DNA from 2 places in the Bacillus sp. M5A3_1b genome. Region 2 is predicted to be linked to the other one. Evidence: a T-box and tRNA genes for the amino acid it is inferred to sense, from the RefSeq annotation. Region 2 holds a T-box; the other holds one or more tRNA genes.
The links. A T-box is a leader RNA that pairs with one kind of tRNA and senses whether it is charged. The one in region 2 lies ahead of ACLBWW_RS03880 (valine--tRNA ligase), so its partner is inferred to be a tRNA-Val.

Region 1 (12,131 bases), on a different contig from region 2:
CGATATCATTATGTTCAGGAATAAGGCGGTGCATAATTTCCGCTACATATGTTTCAATTCCTGCTAAACCAGCTTCTCGGCGCGCTTCATTATGAGTTAAACCACCACAAGTCATAAGAGGCAGGAGGGAAGCAGGACCATCTGATAGTGGAGTAGCTACTTGAATATGGCATTGTGATAACGGTAATTGATATGAATCTTGTTCATCCCATACATGGAATAAACCAGCTTCTTTAGAAGTTAATGAGTCGAAAAAGCGGAATAAATCAGTTGAGGTATGTTGGTTGGACCGCTGCTCAAGTTGTTCAGAAAGATTTTCTATCGTATCAATTGTAAAACTTTCATCAGTTGCGAGAGGATGTTTTATAAAAGGATGCCATGCTCCTTCGAGTGTTTCGTAATTTAATAAAAAGAATTGTGGTTCTTTTTCTCGGTAGGAATCATCAGCGACATGCTTAAGTAATTCAAATACGATTATATTTGCTAACATTGCAGATGGAAGTGGTGAAAATGATGCTGATGAATGTTCATTTTGTAAAGCCGTTTCATGTAGCCGATGCCATGCGGATTCCCAGCATTCTTCACGATTAGCTGTTACGATAGGGCCGGCTATACCAAGTGCTGATAAACAGACGGCAGGTATGAAGTTCTTTCCTACTTCTCTACAAATCGTGTGAACTGCTCTTAGGCCTTCAATATCTCCATTTTGAGAAACATACAAAATCCAGTCGAAAGGCTCGAACACTTCATGCAGGGGACGATCAATTGTCGTATCTATTTCCTGAACAAGGACATGATCATCAACTTCATGTGCAAGTTCTACTAGCTCATGAATGCGATCGTAATTTGTTTCCTCATAATCTGTAACAAGGTAATGAAAGGTAGGTAATCCTGATTCTAATAAAGAAGAAACTAAGGAAGTAAGCATATCTCCAGAACCAATTATAAGGACGTTTGCCGCGCGATACGTTTCGAATTTTAGAGCGCCTGAATGAGAATCAGCTTCTAAAAATTCAATTTGTGAAGCGTATCTATCAAGTAATGCGCTATTTAATTCATGAGGTGCATCTTGACTTACATCCCGAACGAAACCATTTTCATATAAAATCTCTCCAATTTCAAATACACGATTTTGATAGGGGAGAGGGAGACCATCGGTTATTTCTGCTAAAGAATAATTCCCGTTAAACATTGGCATTAATTTTTCAATCCAGTTGTAAATTCCATCACCGTCCATACGAAATGAACTGGCATTATTTCGAAAATAGACACCCCCGTTTGAGTCGGGGAGGAAAAAAGTATCCTTATTTGCTTTAAGTTTTGCATCAATTGGAAGGTTATTCATTTTAATCCTCCTTACGTTTTAGGCATACATTATTAGCTTATGTTATGAAATTTGTCCCATATGAACGCAATAAAAAAAGGCTGTAGAATAATTCATTCTACAGCCTGTAATAGATTATTAATCTATCAACCTTCTAATAATAATGATTTTGGATCTTCAAGCATATCTTTAACAGCAACAAGGAAGCTAACTGCTTCTTTACCATCAACAATACGGTGATCGTAAGATAAAGCGATGTACATCATTGGACGGTTTTCCATACGTTCTGCATCAATTGCAACTGGACGTACTTGGATTTTGTGCATTCCTAAAATACCTACTTGTGGGCTGTTTAGGATTGGTGTTGACATTAGAGAACCGAATACACCACCGTTTGTAATTGTGAATGTACCACCTTGTAACTCTTTTAATGAAAGTTTGTTATCGCGTGCTTTCATACCTAAATTACGAATTTCGCTTTCGATTTCAGCGAAGTTTAATTGGTTAGCATCGCGTACAACTGGAACAACTAATCCATCTGGAGCTGCTACTGCAATACCGATATCATAGAATTTTTTAATGATAAGCTCATCGCCTTGAATTTCAGCATTTAATAATGGGAATTGTTTTAATGCTGCAACAACTGCTTTTGTGAAGAATGACATGAAGCCAAGACGTACATCATGTTTTTTCTCGAAAGCATCTTTACGCTCTTTACGTAATTCCATGATTGCAGTCATATCAACTTCGTTAAATGTTGTTAACATTGCAGATGTTTGTTGAACTTCTACAAGGCGTTTTGCAATTGTTTGACGGCGGCGGGACATTTTCACGCGCTCAACTGGTTTTTCGAATTCCGTTTTTGCAACTGGAGCAGGAGCTGGACTTTTTGGAGCAGCTGGTGCTTCTTTTGGAGCTGCAGCATGAGCTTGTACATCGTGTGGTCTCACACGTCCAAGTGGATCTGTGCTACGTACGTCGTTTAAGTCGATACCTAATTCACGAGCCATTTTTCTAGCAGCTGGTGATGCGATAGGACGGTTCGTATTCGGTAAACCTTGTAAAGTTGTAGTTTGCTCAGCATTTGGTGCCGCAGCTTTCGGTGCTTCAGTTGTTTCTTGTTTTGGCTGTTCAGCAGCCGGTGCAGGTGTACTTACTGCAACTGGTGCTCCGTTTGCATCTAAAATTGCGATAGTTGCACCAACTTCAACTGTATCCCCAGGTTCGCCTAGTAACTTCGATACAATACCTGAATCTTCTGCAATGATTTCTACATTGACTTTATCAGTTTCAAGCTCAACAACGCTGCCACCTTTCTCAACTTTGTCGCCTACGTTGATAAGCCATTGTGAGATAGTTCCTTCAGTAATAGATTCTGCAAGCTCAGGTACTTTAATTTCGATCATTTTAAATGTCCTCCCCTTATTTGCCTAACGGTGTGTTTTTTCTTCTTTTGTCTTCGGTAATCTCCATTTGTTAGCCTGCCCCTGGGCAGAAGATCTGCCCGGGGAACAAGCTAGAAACCTTCATTGTTACTTTCAGTTGCTGAAAACTTCAATTTCTTGTTTATCTTGACGGAAGTTATACTTCACATCTAAAGCGTGTGCAACAATTAGTTCTTGCTCAGCTTTGTGAGCGAATGGATCGCCACCAGATGGGCTAGAGCGATCTGGGCGTCCAATGTAACCTGTTTTCACTTTATCTCCAGCAAGTTCGAACAGAATTGGAGCCATGTAATGCCATGCGCCCATATTACGAGGTTCTTCTTGAACCCAAATAATTTCTTCTAAGTTTTTAAAGCGTTTAATAATAGATTGAACTTTCTCAGCAGGGAATGGGTACAGCTGTTCAATACGAACGACATGAACTTCATCTAAGTTATACTCATGTTTACCAGACTCAATTTCTGCTGCTAAGTCAATCGCCATTTTACCTGTGCTTAAAACAAGACGTTTTACTTTAGTTGGTTTCATGCCAAGGTTTTCTTGTTCTAGAGCAGGTTGGAAACGTCCTTCGCTTAACTGACTAGCAGTTGAAAGCGTAAGTGGGTGACGTAATAAACTTTTTGGCGTCATCAATACTAATGGTCGAACAGCTTCTGTTCCTAAGATAGATGCTTGACGACGTAAAATATGGAAGTATTGTGCCGCGCTCGTTAAGTTTGCAACTGTCCAGTTATTCTCAGCGGCTAACTGTAAGAATCGCTCTGGACGTGCACTAGAATGCTCTGGTCCTTGACCTTCATAACCGTGCGGTAATAGAAGAACTAAACCAGATTTTTGACCCCATTTTGCTCTTCCTGCTGAAACATATTGATCGAATAATGCTTGCGCAGTATTTGAGAAGTCACCATATTGCGCTTCCCACATAACAAGAGTTTCTGGAGCGAATACGTTATAGCCATACTCGTAACCAACAACAGCAGCTTCTGATAATGGACTGTTATGAACAGAGAAGGATGCATTAATGTTTGGCAAGCGATGTAATGGTGAATATGTTTCATTTGTATCAGTATCGTGTAATACGATATGACGGTGCGCGAATGTACCACGCTGTGAATCTTGACCAGTTAAACGAATTGGCGTACCTTCTTGTAAAATAGAAGCGAATGCTAACGACTCAGCAAGTGCCCATTCAATTTTACCGTTCTCTTCAAGAGCGTCTTTACGGCGTTCAAGAATTTTCTTTACTTTCGGATATACGTTAAAGCCTTCTGGCCAAGATAGTAGACCTTCATTAATTGCACGAAGTGAGTCAATCTCAACACCAGTATCAATTGGCTGAATGCCTTTTGCAACAACATCTGGCACCTTAACGTCAATTGTTGCAGCGCTCGTATCAGCTGGCGGTACTTGTGCATAGTCAGATTTTAATTGCTCTTGTATAAACTGAGTCATTGTTTCAACCTCATCTGCATTTAGAACACCAGCAGCTTGTAATTGATCTGCATAAATCGCTCTTACAGTCGGGTGATTTTTAATCTTTTTGTACACTTGTGGTTGCGTAACTGCTGGGTCATCCATTTCGTTATGTCCGTAGCGGCGGTAACCAATTAAATCGATTAAGAAGTCTTTTTTGAACAATGTACGATATTGAATCGCAAGGTTAGCAGCAGCAAGACAAGCTTCTGGATCATCAGCGTTCACGTGAACAATCGGAATATCGAAACCTTTTGCAAGGTCACTTGAATATTTCGTAGAACGAGAATCATAGCTATCAGTCGTAAAGCCAACTGCATTGTTTGCGATAACATGAATTGTTCCGCCTGTTTGGTACGCGTTCAATCTGCTTAAGTTCAACGTTTCAGATACAATACCTTGACCAGGGAATGCAGCATCACCATGAACTAAAATTACGAATGATTTTGAAGTATCTTGTTCTGGAATACCAGATTTTTTACGATTCTCTTGAGCCGCACGTGCAAAACCTTCTACAACAGGGTTAACGAACTCAAGGTGACTTGGGTTATTTGCTAATGTAACGCGAGTGCTAACTTCTTCGTTACTAACGACTTGTTCTCTACCTAAATGGTATTTCACGTCGCCAGTCCATCCAGAATTTGCCACTGCGCCTTCTATTTTTGCATGTTTGAACTCAGCAAACATGTGACTATATGGTTTTTCTAATACGTGTGCAAGTACGCTTAGACGACCGCGGTGAGCCATACCAATCATGACATCTTCTACGCCGCCCTTTGCACCTTCGAGAACAATTTCATCTAGAACAGGTACAAGCATATCAACGCCCTCGATAGAGAAACGCTTTTGCCCAACGAATGTTTTATGCAAGAATTGCTCGAAACCTTCAACAGCTGTTAAACGTTTTAAAAGAGCAGTTCGTTTTTTATTTGATAGTGGTTGACGCAATGAATTTGATTCCACCATTTGATGCAACCACGCGCGTTCTTCACTATCTTGTATATGAGAAAATTCATAAGCTAAAGATTTTGTATAAACGTCTTTTAATCTATGAATTACATCAAGTGCAGTGTGAATACCTTCTGGTGCATCTTGCCATACTGTTTTTGCTGGAATCGCTTTCAAGTCAGCATCGCTCAGTTCGTTCATTGCTTTCTCAAGAAGAGATTGTCCATTAGCAGCATCTTCCATCGGATTGATGTGAGCCAACGTATGCCCGAATGAACGAATTTGTTCAACAAGCTGAACGACTTTAAGAATTTTTTCAATGTTCCCTGTGTTTTGAGGAGAAAAATGTGTTGCTGTGTTGTCCCCTGTTACGACATTATCTTGAAACGAAGGAGCTCCAAAAATTTCAAAAAGCTCTTGTAATTCCGGATCAACAGAACCTGCTCCAGTTACGTAAAGATCATACTGCTCAATAACATAACCAAGGTTCGGACCATGGAACTTGGCCCAAGGGTTTGTCGTTGTATTCTTCCTCGTCATTTGTTTAAACCTCCCAATGCATATAATCCTTTTTCCAAACAAAAGGTGCATTTTGCTCTTTTCAATAATTGATGAACCAATAATCAATGTAAATGTTTTCTTTACTCTTATGTTATTACAATAATTTACATAATACCAAACACTATTACTTATCTGTTTTGTAAAAAAACATTCACAATAACTTATCACCCAAGTTAATCTTTCATGTTATAAAGTAATTTTACAGAAAAATGGGGTGGATATATTTGGTATACCTATACGAATAACTAAAATTGTTGCATGTAAATATAAGTATAATAATTAGAATGTTTCGATAAAAATGAGTTCGAATTATGTATATTGAAATAATAAGCGCTTTCATTGATATTATACAACAATATAACGGAATATAGTATAAAAAATAAAAAATTATGAATTTATCGTAAACTTTATTTAGATAGTGTTAAATATTGAAAGGAAAGCGAAGGATTTCTACAAAAAAAGTTGCTAAACATAAAAAATGCTTCATAAACAGTTAGTTTCTATAAATATGACGAAAAACACCGTAAAACCAATAACGCATTTTGTGGAATAAAGAGATAAATGAAATATTTTAAAAGGATAAAACAAATAGGGAGATATTAAATTTTAAAAATTGAGAGGAGGAAATATAGTAACGGTTCATTACAGTGTTCCATGTTTCATTTCAAAATAGACGTGCTGAAAATGAAAAAGTTTCTTCTATATAAATAGAACGAAAAATAAACAAAATGAATGTAAAGGAAACTTGACGTAAAGTTTACTTTACATATATACTCGATATAAGGGAGGAGGGAGAAATTTCCTTGGAAAATAAAATGGTCGAATACCGAAAAAAATTTGGACTGTCTCAAGAAAAATTGGCTGAGAAACTTGGAGTTTCCAGACAAACCATCATTTCAATTGAAAAAGGAAAATATGATCCATCACTTCCATTAGCATTTGAAATAGCGAAAACATTTCAGACAACGATAGAACATGTATTTATTTATGAAGGAAAAGAAGAGGGGGAATAGGGATGAATTATTCACAAAAGTACTTTTTAATTATGGGAATTATTTTCTTTATTATGAGTGGAACCATGATATTAGCGGGCATAATGACGCATTCCGCACCACCGGCTCCAACGTATACAGTACTTGCGATGATGATTATGTGTTTCTGCTTAAGTTACTTACATCCGCAATTTAAAGAAAAAGATGAGCGAATGAAACTCATTCGTTATAAAGGAATGTTCTTCAGCTTTTTTGCGCTAACGGCATATTACCTTCTTTTCTCTTTCGGTTTAAATCTACACGTAATTACACTATCTGCGGTTGAACTATTAAACATACTTATGGCACTTACGATGAGTACAGTTTTTATCTCATTTGTTGTTTTATCGAAAAGATATTAAGATGGAAGAGAGAAAGGAAGATTAACATATGCAAATGATGTATGCTTTTGGCATTGGGCTTGTATTATTTTTAGCCGTATTCTTATTTATTCGGAAAGACGTTCAAGGTGGGACGTTAACGAAAAGAGGCTTTTATAAAATGATCGGCTGTTTAGTCGTTATGTTTATAGCGATTATCGTAATGATCGTTTTAATAAATCAATCACTATAGAATATAAAAATGGAACCTTACTGTAGTAAGGTTTTTCTTTTTGATATAAAATCCGAAAATTCCCATTACATCCATTTACTACATATAATGGATATTATATAATTTAATAAAATGATAGATAGGGAGCATAGTATATGAATAAAAAAACTATCTTCTTTTTATTAACATGCCTACTACTTATAGCTAGTATTACTTATATAATATGTAACAAACGAAAACAAGTGCCACCTATGTTAGTATGGGAGGATCAAGAATACTACGTTACGAATGAACCTGCCGAAGCTGAAAAAGTTGGACAAAGGCTCGGAGAAGTAACAAAGAAAATCGAAACAAGTAAAAAACCTACTAAAAACAGTGAATCCAACATAGTACAAGAAAAAACAGAAGTATTCATAATGATAGAAGAAGAGGGAGATCCTCACCTACCTTTAATCATAAAGGAGCCTTATAGTGACGAATATAGAATAGCAAGACCGATGTTACATGTACTATAAAGTGAAAAGGAGACTCATATGCAGACAGTAACTTCATATCCATGGTCGTTAAGAAAAATGTTTGTTTTTTTCCTTTGCTTCATCCTTCCACCAATCGGTGCGATTTATATTTTGATGAATCGAGAGGCGCTACAAAAAAGAGACTTCATTTTATATGTATTATTTGCTGCTATTAATATATCGCTTTGGTTATCGCTTATGATCTTTGATCGGAGTATGTGGATGGTAGCGGGGCATTATATAATTGGAGCAATTGTTATTGTTTTTTCGAATATGAATAAGAGATAAGCCAGCAATCTTAAAGTTGCTGGTTTTTATTTTGCTATTTATATGGAGATAGAGAATTATCTCATTTTAGTTTAAATAGATCAGCAGGCGCTAAATTAGGTGAGAGATATTTGCCACCAACTAAAAAATAATTGGAGGTAAAGAGAATTGGAACTAGATGACAAAGTATACAATCAAATTTTACAACTGTGTGAAGAGGGAGATATTCTATTTGAAGTAGAACAATTTGATCAAGCAATAGAGAAATATTTAGTGGCTTTAGATATGGTGCCAGCACCAAAGACGGATTGGGAAGCAAGTACTTGGTTATATACAGCAATAGGCGATACTTATCTTATTAAAGATGACTATGAAATGGCAAAAAGTAATTTTTATAATGCTTTAAACTGTCCAGACGGTATTTCGAATCCATTGATTTTATTGAGACTTGGAGAGAGCTTGTTCGAATGTGGAGAACTTGAAAAAGCTAAGGAATATTTATTAAAAGCATATATGCTAGAGGGTTACAAGATATTTTTTGAAGAAGATGATAAATATTTTGAATTGATTAAAAACATTATTTGAGGAGGAGCAATATGGCCATATTACAATCACCTATAAAAGAGAAATTCGAAAGTCTCGTTAATCAGAGTAATGATGAGTTTGATAAAGGTAATCATAATGAGTCTATTACATTATTAGAAGAGGCTTGGAGTGTATTGCCTAATCCGAAAGGTATTTATAATGAAAGTTATGATTTAGTGAATGATATTATTGATACTTGTTTTATTGTAAAAGATTTTAAAACAGCAAAAAAATGGTCAGATAAAATGTTTTTAACCGGATTTATGCGTATTGATACAGGTGAAAAAGAATTTATTTCAGGAAAAGTTGCGTATGAATTGGGTGATTTAGAAATAGCAAAAGAGTTTTTCAGCTTTGCTAACAAAAAATCAGAAGGAAGATGTTTTGAAGATGAGGATGTTAAGTATCTTAAATTCTTCAAAAGTTAAGAGTGTAGGCTAGGTGGTAGATAGCTAAACATTTTATGTATGACGAAGGTGAAGAATAAATAATGGCAGAATAATTGAAATATAGGCGTGAACTGCGGTTCACGTCTTTTTTGCGTTCTTTTCAGTTTCTCCGTTACAAAATCAACTTAGGGTCGGATTTAATAGTGTAAGAGACGAGTGGTAGCTGGCCATCTTTCTACCGGCGCCTTTTCCAAGATATACGAACAAGAAGTTTTGAAGTTTTTTTGAAATTAACGTTACGAAGCAATTCAGGGGTCGGATTTATACATAGGAAAAAGAGTTCAATAACAATCGGAGGTAGTCACTATTGAAAAATCAATTTCACCATAACCAGGACGGCACAACGTCGATTTGCGACAATAGGGAAGGGCATCTGATGAAATGGATAGCTAATGAAATCATGAATCGCAATACCACAGACAAACAGATATACACCTATCTATCGAGGGATGGATACCATGATAAAGATATGATAACTAAGCATATCAACTGGGTTCGTAAATACAGAAGGTTTTAGAAATTATATATGAGAATCCGAATTTTGGTTATAGAAAAATTAGTGATATACTCGGCATTCATATGGAACAGGTAAGAAGGACTTTAGGTCGGATCGAGAGGAAACTGAAGTGCTACGAGTATTGTTTCAATTAACTTGGTACAGCCCGTCCGAAAACGTCACTTTACCAAATATCGAGGGGTACCGTTTAACTTGAAATTTGCATTGAGAAAGAGAGGTAATAAGCGTTCTCCCAATTTTGTTGAAGTATTTGTAAGGGGAAACTAGTTAACGGTATGACATTGACCATAAAGGAGATGCTGGTGACAAAAATTAACACCGACGAACGGCTACTAAATGAACGTATGCGAACAAGAAGAATGAACAATCAAATCACCAAATGTACACCAAGCGTTCGGAACGTGTACGCCGAACGCTTGAAAATAGATGTAAAACAACTACAAACCGTATAGCGACGGGCGTTAAGCTACCAAATGGCCGACCGCCACCCTGCGTCAAGTCAACGGAAAATAAAAACCGCATCAAACGTTAAGTTGACACGGTTTCTAACGGTATGACCCCGGAGAGGCTCGAACTCACGACCTCCACCCTGTCAAGGTGGCGCTCTCCCTGCTGAGCTACGGGATCTTCAAAAATGATTATGTATTTGTAATTTTAATCATTATGTTAAAGCAATTATACATAATTAACTGAAAATTTACAATATTTTTGTGTAGTAAGTTTTTAAAGAGGTAGTGTAATAGAAAATAGTTTTTATTTTAGAGGTGTATTAGTATGTATGTTTTTATATGTAATAAATAGAAGATACTGAGGTGTTATGACTTCCGATACCAATCCAAAGGCCCCTCATCACTCAAATCAACTAGAAAAGGGAATAAGAAATGTAAAGGTAAGCTTATAAGTTCTGGCATAGCGTTCAATGTTTTCTTTGATAGATATTGTCTTCTGAAACAATACGGACAATCTTTTTCAAATGTCACGAGTATTGACCATACATCTTTTATTGTCCACTTCGTTTTACAATACGTACAACGCGCCATAGAGTTCCTCCTCATATTAAGGTTTTTTCTAGTATATTCCATTATATTGTACGAAATTCATTTGTATTTGGTGTGATAAAATGTAAGTTGTTTTGTTTTTTATGTGGATTTATTTAGTCATTTATGATCATTTATATACCGTTTGATATTTTTGCATGTTGATAGGTTTTCAGTTTCAATATGCAAATTGGCCAATATATCCTTTTTACAATTTACTTAAAATCATGTATAACAGAGATACAAGATTATTTTACCCCGCTATTTGCGGACGGTAAGATCCCCACCTCAAAATTTATCGAAAGCAAAGAAGTTAGGTGGTGGCAGGCTGCTCGTAAAAGCCCGATTGGTGAAGGCTGATTAAAGTTTCACTTTATAAATATTCAGTAGTAGAGGGAGAATTATTGTAATGGTAAGAAAAACGTTCAAGATGCGTGTATCTAAAAATAGAACGATTTCGATTAATGGCTCGATTCTTGATGTGGATGTTACACATGATGAGTTTTTACAAGAGTTTGTTGAGTGGGTCGATTCTAAAGGTTGGTCGTTTATGGGGATGACAGATGAGATTACACCCGAGGAAGCTAGTCAAAATTTAATAGATTCGTTGATTGATGAGAAGGATAAGAAAGAATAACTCCTTCTTATTTTTTATTGTATATTTATGTTCTTCATCGTAAAAATATGATATAGTAAAAAACAGTGAATATTCTTCCAATTTAATACAAATTACATATGGATTGGTAGATTCAGTTTTTAAACTGTGAGAGTATAGTGAAAAGGGAGAGTCATATGGTAAATTTTAAGAAAGTTTTGGCTTTTATTACCGTTATTTGTTTATTTTTTTTGACACCTATGACGTTACGTGCGGAGACGAATGTTGGAGTGAATCCAGAACAAGTGGCACCACCACCTGCGGAAGGACCAAATGTTTTTAGTCAGTTTGCAACTACGATTGATGCAAAAACTGGAGATGTTTTGTATAACAAAAACGCACATCATCGTGCATTTCCGGCTAGTATGACGAAAGTGTTAACAGCGATTTTACTTATGGAGCATACGAAGCCAGAGGATCAATTTACGTTTTCACAATTAGCATTAGATCAAGAGAAGAGTAATTATCAAATTGAATTTCAACCTGGTGAGACGATTAATAGAAATACTGCGCTTATGATTTTAATGGTGCTGAGTGCAAATGATGTGTCGTATGCGATTGCGGAGCGTATTGGCGGAAATGTTGAGAAGTTCGCTCATATGATGAATGAGAAAGCAAAGCAATTAGGGGCTACAGATAGTCACTTTGTAACGCCAAATGGATTGCATGATCCAAACCATTATACGACGCCGTATGATATGGCTATGATTACGAGAGGTGTACAAAAGTATCCTGAGATTTTACAAGCGATGAATACGAAAAGGACGACGGT
Region 2 (12,131 bases):
CCGATTTGCTTTTTGGTTACTTTCGATTGTATGGGTTCTGCAGTCTATCTTTATGTTACTTAGGGCTACAGATTCAGAAACGAACCCTATATTAACTTTATTATCAGGGATTTATTTTTATGTTTGGCTATTGATTACGATGTCGTTAGTCATTAATCGATTTATGAGAATTGACTTTCTAGTCTTTTTTACAAATGTTGTTGCATTTGGCGTAAGCGCTTTTTCTATTTTTACACCGCTCGGAAAGATGTCGCCGGTACTGGCAGAGCAATTAGTTTCAGAACTTGTATATGTACATGTCGGTATGGCTATTATTTCTTATGCAACTTTCACTGTATCGTTCATTTTTTCTATTATGTATTTATTGCAATATCGCCTATTAAAAAAGAAAAAATGGAATGCGAGATTAAGAAGGTTAGGGAATTTACCGAAGCTAGAATCGATGTCTTACGGATTAAATTTATTTTCTGTTCCATTTTTCTTATTAGCTATTTTATTAGGATGCATATGGGGATATACGAAATTGGACAATTTCCATTGGTATGATACGAAAGTGATTGGGTCTTTTGTCGTTCTATTTGTATATTGTGCTGGCCTATATTTACGAGTGGCAGATGTGTTGCAAGGGAAGAAAATCGTGCAGTGGAACATCGGAGCATTTCTCGTAATGCTAATCAATATTTTTCTATTAAGCAGTTTATCCAACTTCCACTTTTGGTATTTATAATGAGGAGAGAGAATTATGCGCAAAATTATTGTAGGGTCACGAAAGAGTAAATTAGCATTAACGCAAACAAACTGGTTTATTGATCAGTTAAAAGCACTAGGTTTACCATATGAATTTGAAGTGAAAGAAATCGTCACAAAAGGTGATGTTATTTTAGATGTTACTCTTTCAAAAGTAGGCGGAAAAGGCTTGTTTGTTAAAGAGATTGAACATGCGTTACTTACGAAAGAAATTGATATGGCTGTACATAGTATGAAAGATATGCCGGCCGTACTTCCAGAAGGATTAATGATTGGTTGTACACCGAAGCGTGTTGACCCTCGTGATGCTTTTATCTCAAAAAGCGGAGCAGCGTTTGAAGAGTTAGCAGAAGGCGCTATTTTAGGTACGAGTAGTTTAAGACGCAGTGCACAATTATTAGCTGCGAGACCAGATTTACAAGTGAAGTGGATTCGAGGAAATATCGATACACGTTTACGTAAATTACAAGAAGAGGATTACGATGCAATCATTTTAGCAACAGCTGGATTACAAAGAATGGGCTGGGATAATGAAGTTATTACAGAACATTTAGATGAGACGTTATGTGTACCTGCTGTAGGACAAGGTGCATTAGCGATTGAATGCCGTGAGGATGATAAGGATTTACTACAGTTGTTAGCGCATATGAATGATGCAGTAACAGAAAGAACAGTGGCGGCAGAACGAGTATTTCTTCATAAACTTGAAGGTGGCTGCCAAGTTCCGATCGCTGGATATGCAACTCTTACAGAAAATGATGCAATCGAATTAACAGCTCTTGTCGGTTCTATGGACGGTTCTATTTTATTGAAAGAGACAGTAGTAGGAACTAATCCAGAGGAAGTAGGATTAGAGGCTGCGGACCGCTTAATTAAACAAGGCGCCAAAGAACTCATTCTTGCTGCAAATAAGGGGCAACAATAAATATGAACGCTCTCGCTGGCAAAACGGTATTAATTACACGTGCCCAGCATCAAGCGAAACAAATGAGTGTAGCGGTGAAAGAAAAGAGCGGAATTCCATTGGAAATTCCGCTTTTGCGTATGGAAGGTATGTCTCATAGGCAAATTCAACATATAGCAGGGCAACTGCATTCGTATGACTGGGTTATTTTTACGAGTAAAAATGGAGTAGCTTTTTTTCTAGATAGTTTGAGAAAGAAGCTACCCGCAAAGACTAAAATTGCTGCAGTAGGCGTGAAAACAAGGTTAGAGTTAGAAAAGCGGGGCTATCAAGTGGACTTCGTTCCAACTGCATTTGTTGCAGAAGTATTTGCAGAAGAGTTTGTAAAAAGACTAAGTGGAAACGAGTGCATTTTATTTCCGAAAGGGAATTTAGCAAGAGATGTAATTCCAGTTGCACTTCGCGAAATTGGTGTTTCTCTAGATGAGCTAATCGTATATGGTACGAAAGAGAATGTAGGGAAAAGGCAAGAGCTTATAGTAGCGTTAGAAGTAGGGAAAGTAGACATTATTACATTTACAAGCCCTTCAACTGTTACTAGTTTTGTTCGTTTACTTGAGGGTACAAACTGGAGAGAATGGACAAAAAACTGTACAATTGCTTGTATAGGGCCTATTACGGAAAAAGAGGCGATCCTTTATTTTCCACATGTTATTATGCCGAAAGAGTACACTGTAGAAGCATTACTACAATGCATTTGTGAATCTATAAAATAAAAGAATGGGGATAGAAATCTATGAACTCTTTACAATTTAATCGTCATCGTCGCTTAAGACAAAGCGGTAATATGCGTGCGCTTGTGCGTGAAACGTTTTTACATACGGAAGATTTTATTTACCCTATTTTTGTATTAGAAGGAGAAAATGTTCGTAATGAAGTGCCTTCTATGCCAGGCGTATATCAAATATCTTTAGATTTATTGCAAGCTGAAATGCAAGAGGTTGTTGATTTAGGTATTCGTTCTGTTATTGTATTTGGTTTACCTGCTGAAAAAGATGAAGTTGGATCATCAGCATATTGTGATCATGGAATTGTGCAACGTGCAATTAAGCAAATTAAAGGTGAATTCCCTGAGCTAGTAGTAGTTGCAGATACATGTTTATGTCAATTCACAAGCCATGGTCATTGCGGTGTAATTGAAGATGGTATTATTTTAAATGACGAGTCTCTTGCAGTTCTTGCGAAAACAGCTGTAAGCCAAGCGAAAGCAGGAGCGGACATTATTGCGCCATCAAACATGATGGACGGATTCGTAACAGCAATTCGCCATGCATTAGATGAAAATGGTTTTGGACACGTACCAGTAATGTCGTACGCTGTGAAATATTCATCAGCATTTTACGGACCATTCCGTGATGCGGCGCACGGTGCTCCGCAATTTGGTGATCGTAAAACATATCAAATGGATCCAGCGAACCGTATGGAAGCATTCCGTGAAGCAGAATCAGATGTAATGGAAGGGGCAGATTTCTTAATTGTAAAGCCAGCTCTTTCTTACTTAGATATCATTCGTGATGTGAAAAATAACTTTAATTTACCAGTCGTTGCTTATAACGTAAGTGGTGAATATTCGATGATTAAAGCAGCAGCGCAAAATGGTTGGATTAATGAAAAAGAAGTTGTACTTGAAAAATTAATTAGCATGAAACGTGCAGGAGCAGATTTAATTATTACGTATCATGCAAAAGATGCAGCAAGATGGTTACAAGAAGGAGGCGCTAAATAATGAAAAAGTTTGATAAGTCGATTGCGGCGTTTGAAGAGGCGCAAGATTTAATGCCTGGTGGCGTAAATAGTCCCGTTCGTGCTTTTAAGTCTGTTGGTATGAATCCGTTGTTTATGGAGCGCGGAAAAGGCTCTAAAGTATATGATATCGATGGAAATGAATACATCGATTACGTATTATCATGGGGTCCTTTAATTCATGGTCATGCGAATGATCGTGTTGTTGAAGCTTTAAAATCTGTTGCTGAAAGAGGAACAAGCTTCGGTGCCCCAACGGAAATTGAGAATAAATTAGCGAAACTTGTTATTGAGCGCGTACCATCAATTGAGATTGTACGTATGGTTAACTCTGGAACAGAAGCGACAATGAGTGCGCTACGTTTAGCTCGTGGTTATACAGGACGTAATAAAATTTTGAAATTCATCGGTTGTTACCACGGTCATGGTGATTCGTTATTAATTAAAGCGGGTTCTGGTGTGGCGACGCTAGGTTTACCAGATAGCCCAGGTGTACCAGAAGGTGTAGCGAAAAATACGATTACCGTAGCGTATAACGATTTAGAAAGTGTGAAATACGCTTTCGAACAATTTGGTGATGATATTGCTTGTATAATTGTAGAACCAGTAGCAGGAAATATGGGTGTTGTTCCTCCGCAACCAGGATTTTTAGAAGGTCTTCGTGAAGTAACAGAGCAAAATGGTGCATTGCTTATTTTTGATGAAGTCATGACAGGATTCCGAGTTGCTTATAATTGCGGACAAGGTTATTACGGTGTAACACCTGATTTAACTTGTTTAGGTAAAGTAATCGGTGGTGGCTTACCAGTAGGAGCATACGGTGGTAAAGCAGAAATTATGCGCCAAGTTGCACCGAGCGGACCGATTTACCAAGCAGGTACTTTATCAGGTAACCCACTTGCAATGGCAGCAGGTTATGAAACGTTAGTACAGTTAACGCCAGAATCATATGTAGAATTTGAGCGTAAAGCTGAAATGTTAGAAGCTGGCTTACGTAAAGCGGCTGAAAAACATGGCATTCCGCATCATATTAACCGTGCGGGTTCTATGATTGGTATCTTCTTTACAGATGAACAAGTTATTAATTACGATGCAGCAAAATCTTCAAACTTAGAATTCTTTGCGGCTTACTATCGTGAAATGGTAGAACAAGGTGTATTCTTGCCACCATCTCAATTCGAAGGCCTATTCTTATCGACAGCACATAGTGATGCAGATATTGAAGCGACGATTGCAGCAGCTGAAATTGCAATGTCAAAATTAAAAGCTTAATTGTTGAAAGAAAATCGCTCTCCATAAGGGGAGCGATTTTTTTTATTCATAAAGTCAGCTTTCCATACATAAATCTGTAATGACATATAGTTTGGGAGGGGGAAAAGAAGTGGCAACAGATCATTCATTACGTTTTTCATTAAAAGAATCTGTTTGGTTCCAAAAAGGACAGGAAGTCGAAGAACTTTTGTCAATTTCGTTAGATCCAGACGTTGAGATAGAAGAGCTTGATCATGAAGTTATCGTGAGAGGGCAATTAGATTTAACGGGAGAGTACGTTGCGCGGCAAGATGATTCGGCTTATTCATTAAGAGATTTATCGCCAGCGAAGTCGATTGATTATGTAGAAACAAGGGAAGATGGGGTTAATGAACTTGTTCATTCCTTTCCGCTTGAAATATCAATTCCGAGAAACCGTGTGAAAGTAATTGAAGAACTATATGTATCTATTGAGGAGTTTGATTATGAATTAAAGGAAAATGGTTGCTTACAATTATTAGCGGATATATCTATCACTGGTTTATGTGATGAAGAAAGAATCGAGGATGAAGAGGAAGAAACAGCGTATGCTGAGTTAGAGGCTGATTCCGCACAAGAAGATGAAAATAGACCCGCCATGCACGTAGAAGAACCAGTCTATAAGGAATCAGATGAGTGGGAAGATTACGCATTTGAACCGTTTCAACTAGAGGAAAGAAAAGAGCAGGAAGTAGAGGAAGAGGAAATAGAAGAACATGAATTTGTGGAGCGTGAAGAGGAGAAAGAATCAACGCCACAATTTGAATTGTTCGGAAGAAAAGATTTCAAGAAAGAAAAAGCGAAAAAACAAGAAGAGCAAGAAGAAGAAACGTATTCACAGCGAGATGAAAATGCACTTTATTTAACGAAAATATTTACGAAAGAACCGGAAGAAGAATTTACAAAGTTAAGAATGTATTTCGTGCAAGAAGGGGATACAATCGAATCTGTTGCAGACCGTTATGAAACGTCTGTACAAAACTTATATCGTGTCAATCAAACAGAAGATATATATTTAACTGCGGGACAAATTATTTATATTCCTGTTTCAAGGGCAAAAGCGAAATAAGTGAGTGTTTTCACTCACTTATTTTCCTAAAGGCAATGTTTTGAATAGAAAGGGTTATTCGTATGGATATTGAATTACGAAATCGCTATGAACCCATTGTAAGGCAATATAGATTGGATACACAGCATATGGAAGAGCACGGAAGTGTAACGAAAATTTACACGAATCAAGGTCCGTATGCGCTCAAGAAAATAGAAGACGGGAAGTTAGAGCGGAATAACTTTTTGCACCATATTCAATATTTGAAGGAGAACGGTTTTTCAAATTATGTACCTATATACCATGCGACGGATGGAAATTATATTTTAAGTGACGGGACGTATAATTATTATTTAATGCCTTGGTTAGAACGTGCGGAAGGCAATGGCGAGGATAATGATCAATACCATAAAATGTTTCAAACTCTCGGGACGTTACATCAAAAAACGGTGAAAGAAGAAACGTATACAGAAGAAGATTTAGAAAAACATTATACAAATATATCCGATCGCTGGGAGAATGATGGTGAGATGTTAGAAGAGTTTCTCGTAGAATCTGAAGCGAAGTGGTATATGTCTCCGTTTGAATTGCAATATTGTACGTACTATCATCATGTAATGAGGGCGCGTGAGTTTGCAATGAAGCAATTAACTGAGTGGAACGATGCGATGAAAGAAAAAGAAAAAACACGTATTACTTTTGTACATGGTAACGTATCGCTTAATCATTTCTTATTTGATTATGAACGGAATGGCTATTTTATTAGTTTAGAAAAATCGAAGTTTGCCACACCGGTGCAAGATATAGTAGGGTTTTATTCTCGGTCTTTAAATACGTATCCAATTGCGCGAAGTGATCGGTTTGAATGGTATCAAATGTACCAAAAAAATTTCCCTTTTACGAAAGAAGAGCAACTACTCATGTTTGCGTATATGACGTATCCATCGCAATTTATTCGGCAAATCCAGTCTTATAAGAAAAGAAGAGGGAGTCGCAATAAGGAAAATGAACTTCTCGGAGTAAAGAGCTTACAACAATCGCATTGGCTCGTTAGCAATATAGAATATTTCCTTTCGCAATTACAAGCTGCCCAGCAAGGGAACGGATAAAGTGAAACTTTAATCAGTGGGGGTCTTACTGCCCGCAAATAGCGGGATAAAGAAGATAAGTAGAGGATGCTACTTATCTTCTTTTTTTGCCCAAAAAGCCGTAGTATTAAATTTATCTTGACGAATAGGGTTTCGTTTTTTACACTATTGTATATAATAATTAACAATCATATAAATGCCTTGAAGGGGAAGAGTATAACAAGAAACGTCTTCAGAGAGGAGAATCATTAGCTGGGAGATTCTCTAGATAGTTATGTTAGAAGGTAGCCCTGGAGCATCTTTTCTGAACGGAATAGTTCTTATTAGGAAAAGACGGATTTGTCCGTTATCAAATTAAGAGTATAAGCAAATTCCTGAATTTGTTTGTAAATAAAGGTGGTACCGCGATGTCCCTCGTCCTTTTTGGATGAGGGGCATTTTTTATTTTAAGGAGGGAAAATAATGTCAAATACGGAAAAGAATTTACCAACTAAATATGATCATATGTCCGTTGAAGAAGGCCTTTATCAATGGTGGCTTGAAGGCAAATATTTCGAAGCAACAGGAGATGAGAAGAAACAACCATACACAATTGTAATTCCACCTCCGAACGTAACTGGTAAGTTACACTTAGGTCATGCTTGGGATACAACTCTTCAAGATATTTTAACTCGTACGAAGCGTATGCAAGGTTACGATGTATTATGGCTTCCAGGAATGGACCATGCGGGTATCGCAACACAAGCGAAAGTAGAAGGAAAACTTCGTGAAGAAGGTATTTCACGTTACGATCTTGGCCGTGAGAAATTCCTTGAAAAAGCTTGGGAATGGAAAGAGGAATACGCGTCTCACATTCGTCAACAATGGGGGAAAGTTGGTTTAGGACTAGACTATTCTCGCGAACGTTTCACATTAGATGAAGGTTTATCTGATGCGGTTAATAAAGTATTCGTTCAATTATACGAAAAAGGCTTAATTTACCGCGGTGAATATATTATCAACTGGGACCCAGCGACACGCACAGCTCTTTCTGATATTGAAGTAATTCATAAAGAAGTTCAAGGTGCATTCTACCATATGAACTATCCGTTAACAGATGGTTCTGGTCATATTCGTCTTGCGACTACTCGTCCAGAAACGATGCTTGGTGATACAGCAGTAGCGGTTCATCCAGAAGACGATCGTTACAAACATTTAATCGGAAAAACAGTTACACTTCCAATCGTAGGCCGTGAGATTCCGATTATTGCTGATGAGTACGTAGAAAAAGATTTCGGAACAGGCGTTGTAAAAATTACACCAGCTCATGACCCGAATGACTTTGAAGTAGGTAACCGTCATGACTTACCACGTATCTTAGTAATGAACGAAGACGGATCAATGAACGAAAAAGCTGGTAAGTATAACGGTATGGATCGTTTCGAATGCCGTAAAGCGTTAGTGAAGGACTTACAAGAAGCGGGCGTATTAGTAGAAATTGAGCCTCATATGCATTCAGTAGGTCATAGTGAGCGTAGTGGTGCAGTTGTTGAGCCTTACTTATCAACACAATGGTTCGTAAAAATGGCTCCACTTGCTGAGAAGGCAGTAGAGCTTCAACAAAAAGAAGAAGAGAAAGTAACGTTCGTACCAGAGCGTTTCGAAAACACATATTTACGCTGGATGGAAAACATTCACGACTGGTGTATTTCTCGTCAATTATGGTGGGGACACCGCATTCCAGCTTGGTATCATAAAGAAACTGGTGAAGTATACGTAGGTACAGAAGAGCCAGCAGATATTGAAAACTGGAATCAAGATAACGACGTACTGGATACATGGTTCAGTTCAGCGTTATGGCCGTTCTCAACACTTGGCTGGCCGGATGAAGATTCAGCAGACTTCAAACGTTACTATTCAACAGATGCACTAGTAACGGGTTATGACATCATCTTCTTCTGGGTATCTCGTATGATTTTCCAAGGTTTAGAGTTTACAGGCGAGCGTCCGTTTAAAGATGTATTAATTCACGGTTTAGTTCGTGATGAGCAAGGACGTAAAATGAGTAAATCTCTTGGTAACGGTATTGATCCAATGGATGTTATCGAGAAGTACGGTGCAGATGCAATGCGCTATTTCTTATCAACAGGAAGCGCACCAGGTCAAGATTTACGTTTCAGTATGGAAAAAGTAGAGTCTACTTGGAACTTCATTAATAAAATTTGGAACGCATCACGTTTCGTATTAATGAACATGGATGATATGAAGTATGAAGAAATCGATTTAACTGGGGAAAAATCAGTTGCGGATAAGTGGATTTTAACTCGCTTAAACGAAACAATCGAAAGCGTAACGCGTAACATGGATAAATATGAGTTCGGTGAAGCTGGTCGTTCATTATACAACTTCATTTGGGACGATTTCTGTGACTGGTACATTGAAATGGCGAAACTGCCACTATATGGTGAAGATGAAGCAGCTAAGAAAACAACTCGTTCTATTTTAGCTTACGTATTAGACCAAACAATGCGTCTATTACACCCATTCATGCCATTCGTAACAGAGAAGATTTGGCAACATTTACCGCATGAAGGCGAATCTATTACAGTAGCAGCATGGCCAACAGTTCGCGAAGATTTACAAGATACAGAAGCTGCGGCAGAAATGCACCTTCTAGTTGATATCATTCGCTCTGTTCGTAACATCCGTGCAGAAGTTAATACGCCAATGAGCAAAAAAGTTCAAATGCAAATTAAAGCAAAAGATGAGGCTGTACTTGCTCAACTTACGAAAAACAGCTCTTACATTGAGCGTTTCTGTAACCCAAGCGAATTAATAATTCAAACGGATTTACAAGCACCAGAAAAAGCAATGACTGCAATCGTATCAGGTGCAGAGTTATTCTTACCGTTAGCTGATCTTATCAATCTTGATGAAGAGAGAGCACGTCTTGAGAAAGAATTTGAGAAGTTCGACAAAGAAGTAGAACGTGTACAGAAGAAACTTTCAAACCAAGGTTTCGTAGCGAAAGCTCCTGCAGCAGTTATTGACGGAGAGCGTGCGAAAGAGCAAGACTACCTAGAAAAACGTGAAGCAGTTCGCCAACGTCTAGCAGATCTTGAAAAGTAAAATATTTTTTAGAGACTCACTATATTGGTGAGTCTCTTTTCTTTGCGTATAATAGGAGTATGAAGGTTGTCTTTTGAAAGGGGAAAGCATACGTGATACATACATACGAAGAAGCGATAGGGTGGATTCATAGCCGATTGAAGTTTGGTATTAAACCAGGATTAGAAAGAATGAGATGGATGCTAGAAGAGCTCGGAAATCCAGAGCGTCACATAAAATGTGTTCATCTTGCTGGTACAAATGGAAAAGGTTCAACGTTAACATATATGCGCTACATGTTAGAAGATGCAAAATATAAGGTAGGAACATTTACTTCTCCATATATTGAAACATTTAACGAACGTATTAGTGTGAACGGGACACCAATTGCAGATGAAGAGATTACTGAACTTGTAAAGATGGTAAAGCCAGTCGTTGAAAAACTAGATGGGACAGATTTAGGGGAAGCGACTGAGTTTGAAATTATTACTGTTATGGCAATTTGTTATTTCGGTAAAGTTAATTTCTGTGATGTTGTTTTATTTGAAACAGGGCTTGGAGGGCGTTTTGATTCTACGAATGTTATTCATCCTGTTCTCACGATTATTACAAATATCGGCCACGATCATATGCATATTTTAGGGAATACACTAGGAGAAATTGCATATGAAAAGGCGGGGATTATTAAGTCTGGTGTTCCGGTTATTACTGGTGTACGAGATGAGGAAGCATTGCAAGTCATTCAAAAAGTTGCAAAGGAAAATCATGCAAACTTATACGAGATGGGCAAGCATTTTACAGTGTTACATAAACAGTCTGGCGAAGATGGAGAACAGTTCGATTTCATTTGTCCTTTCGCCACCTTTGAAGATGTGCGAATCTCAATGAAAGGTGTTCACCAAGTAGGAAACGCAGCACTTGCACTTATGGCAGTCATGTATGTCAAAACATACTTATCATTTTTAATTGAGGAAGAAGAAATAAGAACTGGATTACAGGAAGCGTATTGGATTGGGCGATTTGAAAAACTGCAAAGCAATCCGGATATTATTATAGATGGTGCCCATAACCCAGAAGGTATCGAAAGTCTTGTGAAAACAGTAGAATCACATTACAAAAATAAAAATGTAATAGTTTTATTTACTGCCCTAGGTGATAAACAATTGCATAATATGGTAGATCAATTAGAAACCATTGCCGATGAAATTATTTTTACAACATTCGCCTTTGATCGTGCTATTTCTGCTGATAAGCTTGCATCGTATTCAAAGAAAGAGTCAAAACTAGTTTTTGAAAATTGGAAAGAGGCAATTGATACGAAGGTTGAAATGATTGGAGAAAATGATGTTTTTATCATAACAGGTTCTCTTTATTTCATTTCGGAAGTTCGAAAATATATTTGCGAGAAAAACTAGATAGTCTTTGCTATCTAGTTTTTTTGTTCTACAAATGAAGTCAAATGCATACATATAAGATAAATATATAGGGTTATTTGGCGAATTCCTCTGACAAATATCTCGTTTTTTTGTGAAATGAATATGATATGATGCGGACAACGATAAGAGGTGAGGTGTGAGTGTATGGACAAGCAATCACGAACGATCTCAGTGAAAGTGAATGGAACCGAAGCGAAATATGAGGAGAAGAAGAAAGATGAATTTGAATGGATGGTAGTAGAAAGTGAAAGACCGAAAAACGTTGTTCCGTTTCAAAAAGCGAAATTGGTGTCTAAGGAAAAAAAACGAAAGAAGTGGAGCAATACGTTAATTGCAATCGTTGCAACTGCGATTGTTATTGGTACGGCTTTTGGGATGGGAATGCTACAGTTACTTAAAGGACAAGGTGCGACAGGGGGAAGCGAAGTAACAGCTTCGAAGCAGATGCGAAATGAAGAATCAAAGGTGGGCGGAACGGCAGAACAAACACCGGCACCAAAAGAGGAAAAACAAAAAGAACAGACAGGAACGTCATTAGATCCAATGAAATTATTTTTTGTGCAAGGAGGGGTTTATTCTTCCGAAGAAAAGGGACAGGCCGCTCTTGAAGAGTGGAAAGGTAATGGAGGCGTTGCAGCTTTAAAACTGAGCGGTGATAAGTATGCATTAGTTGTTGGTATTGCTAGCGATGAACAAGGCATAAATCAATTAATGATGCAGTATAAAAA

Region 1: it has a tRNA-Val gene. The T-box ahead of ACLBWW_RS03880 (valine--tRNA ligase) is inferred to sense a tRNA for this amino acid. The anticodon was not compared.

Annotation. Positions count from the first base shown of each region.
Region 1 covers NZ_JBKEZY010000002.1:465,941-478,071, reverse strand. Annotated here, with positions in the region: gene ACLBWW_RS08710 (putative thiazole-containing bacteriocin maturation protein) at 1-1,345, opposite strand, end outside; gene odhB (2-oxoglutarate dehydrogenase complex dihydrolipoyllysine-residue succinyltransferase) at 1,471-2,730, opposite strand; gene odhA (2-oxoglutarate dehydrogenase E1 component) at 2,863-5,730, opposite strand; gene ACLBWW_RS08695 (helix-turn-helix transcriptional regulator) at 6,555-6,764, shown strand; gene ACLBWW_RS08690 (hypothetical protein) at 6,767-7,144, shown strand; gene ACLBWW_RS08685 (DUF3976 domain-containing protein) at 7,173-7,355, shown strand; gene ACLBWW_RS08680 (hypothetical protein) at 7,490-7,849, shown strand; gene ACLBWW_RS08675 (hypothetical protein) at 7,868-8,137, shown strand; gene ACLBWW_RS08670 (tetratricopeptide repeat protein) at 8,285-8,701, shown strand; gene ACLBWW_RS08665 (hypothetical protein) at 8,713-9,129, shown strand; tRNA gene ACLBWW_RS08660 (tRNA-Val) at 10,222-10,294, opposite strand; gene ACLBWW_RS08655 (hypothetical protein) at 10,483-10,707, opposite strand; gene ACLBWW_RS08650 (hypothetical protein) at 11,114-11,341, shown strand; gene ACLBWW_RS08645 (D-alanyl-D-alanine carboxypeptidase family protein) at 11,497-12,131, shown strand, end outside.
Region 2 covers NZ_JBKEZY010000001.1:731,414-743,544, reverse strand. Annotated here, with positions in the region: gene ACLBWW_RS03915 (cytochrome c biogenesis protein) at 1-727, shown strand, start outside; gene hemC (hydroxymethylbilane synthase) at 743-1,672, shown strand; gene hemD (uroporphyrinogen-III synthase) at 1,675-2,427, shown strand; gene hemB (porphobilinogen synthase) at 2,448-3,437, shown strand; gene hemL (glutamate-1-semialdehyde 2,1-aminomutase) at 3,437-4,726, shown strand; gene spoVID (stage VI sporulation protein D) at 4,836-5,813, shown strand; gene ysxE (spore coat protein YsxE) at 5,876-6,901, shown strand; T-box leader at 7,073-7,305, shown strand; gene ACLBWW_RS03880 (valine--tRNA ligase) at 7,343-9,988, shown strand; gene ACLBWW_RS03875 (bifunctional folylpolyglutamate synthase/dihydrofolate synthase) at 10,081-11,382, shown strand; gene ACLBWW_RS03870 (hypothetical protein) at 11,548-12,131, shown strand, end outside.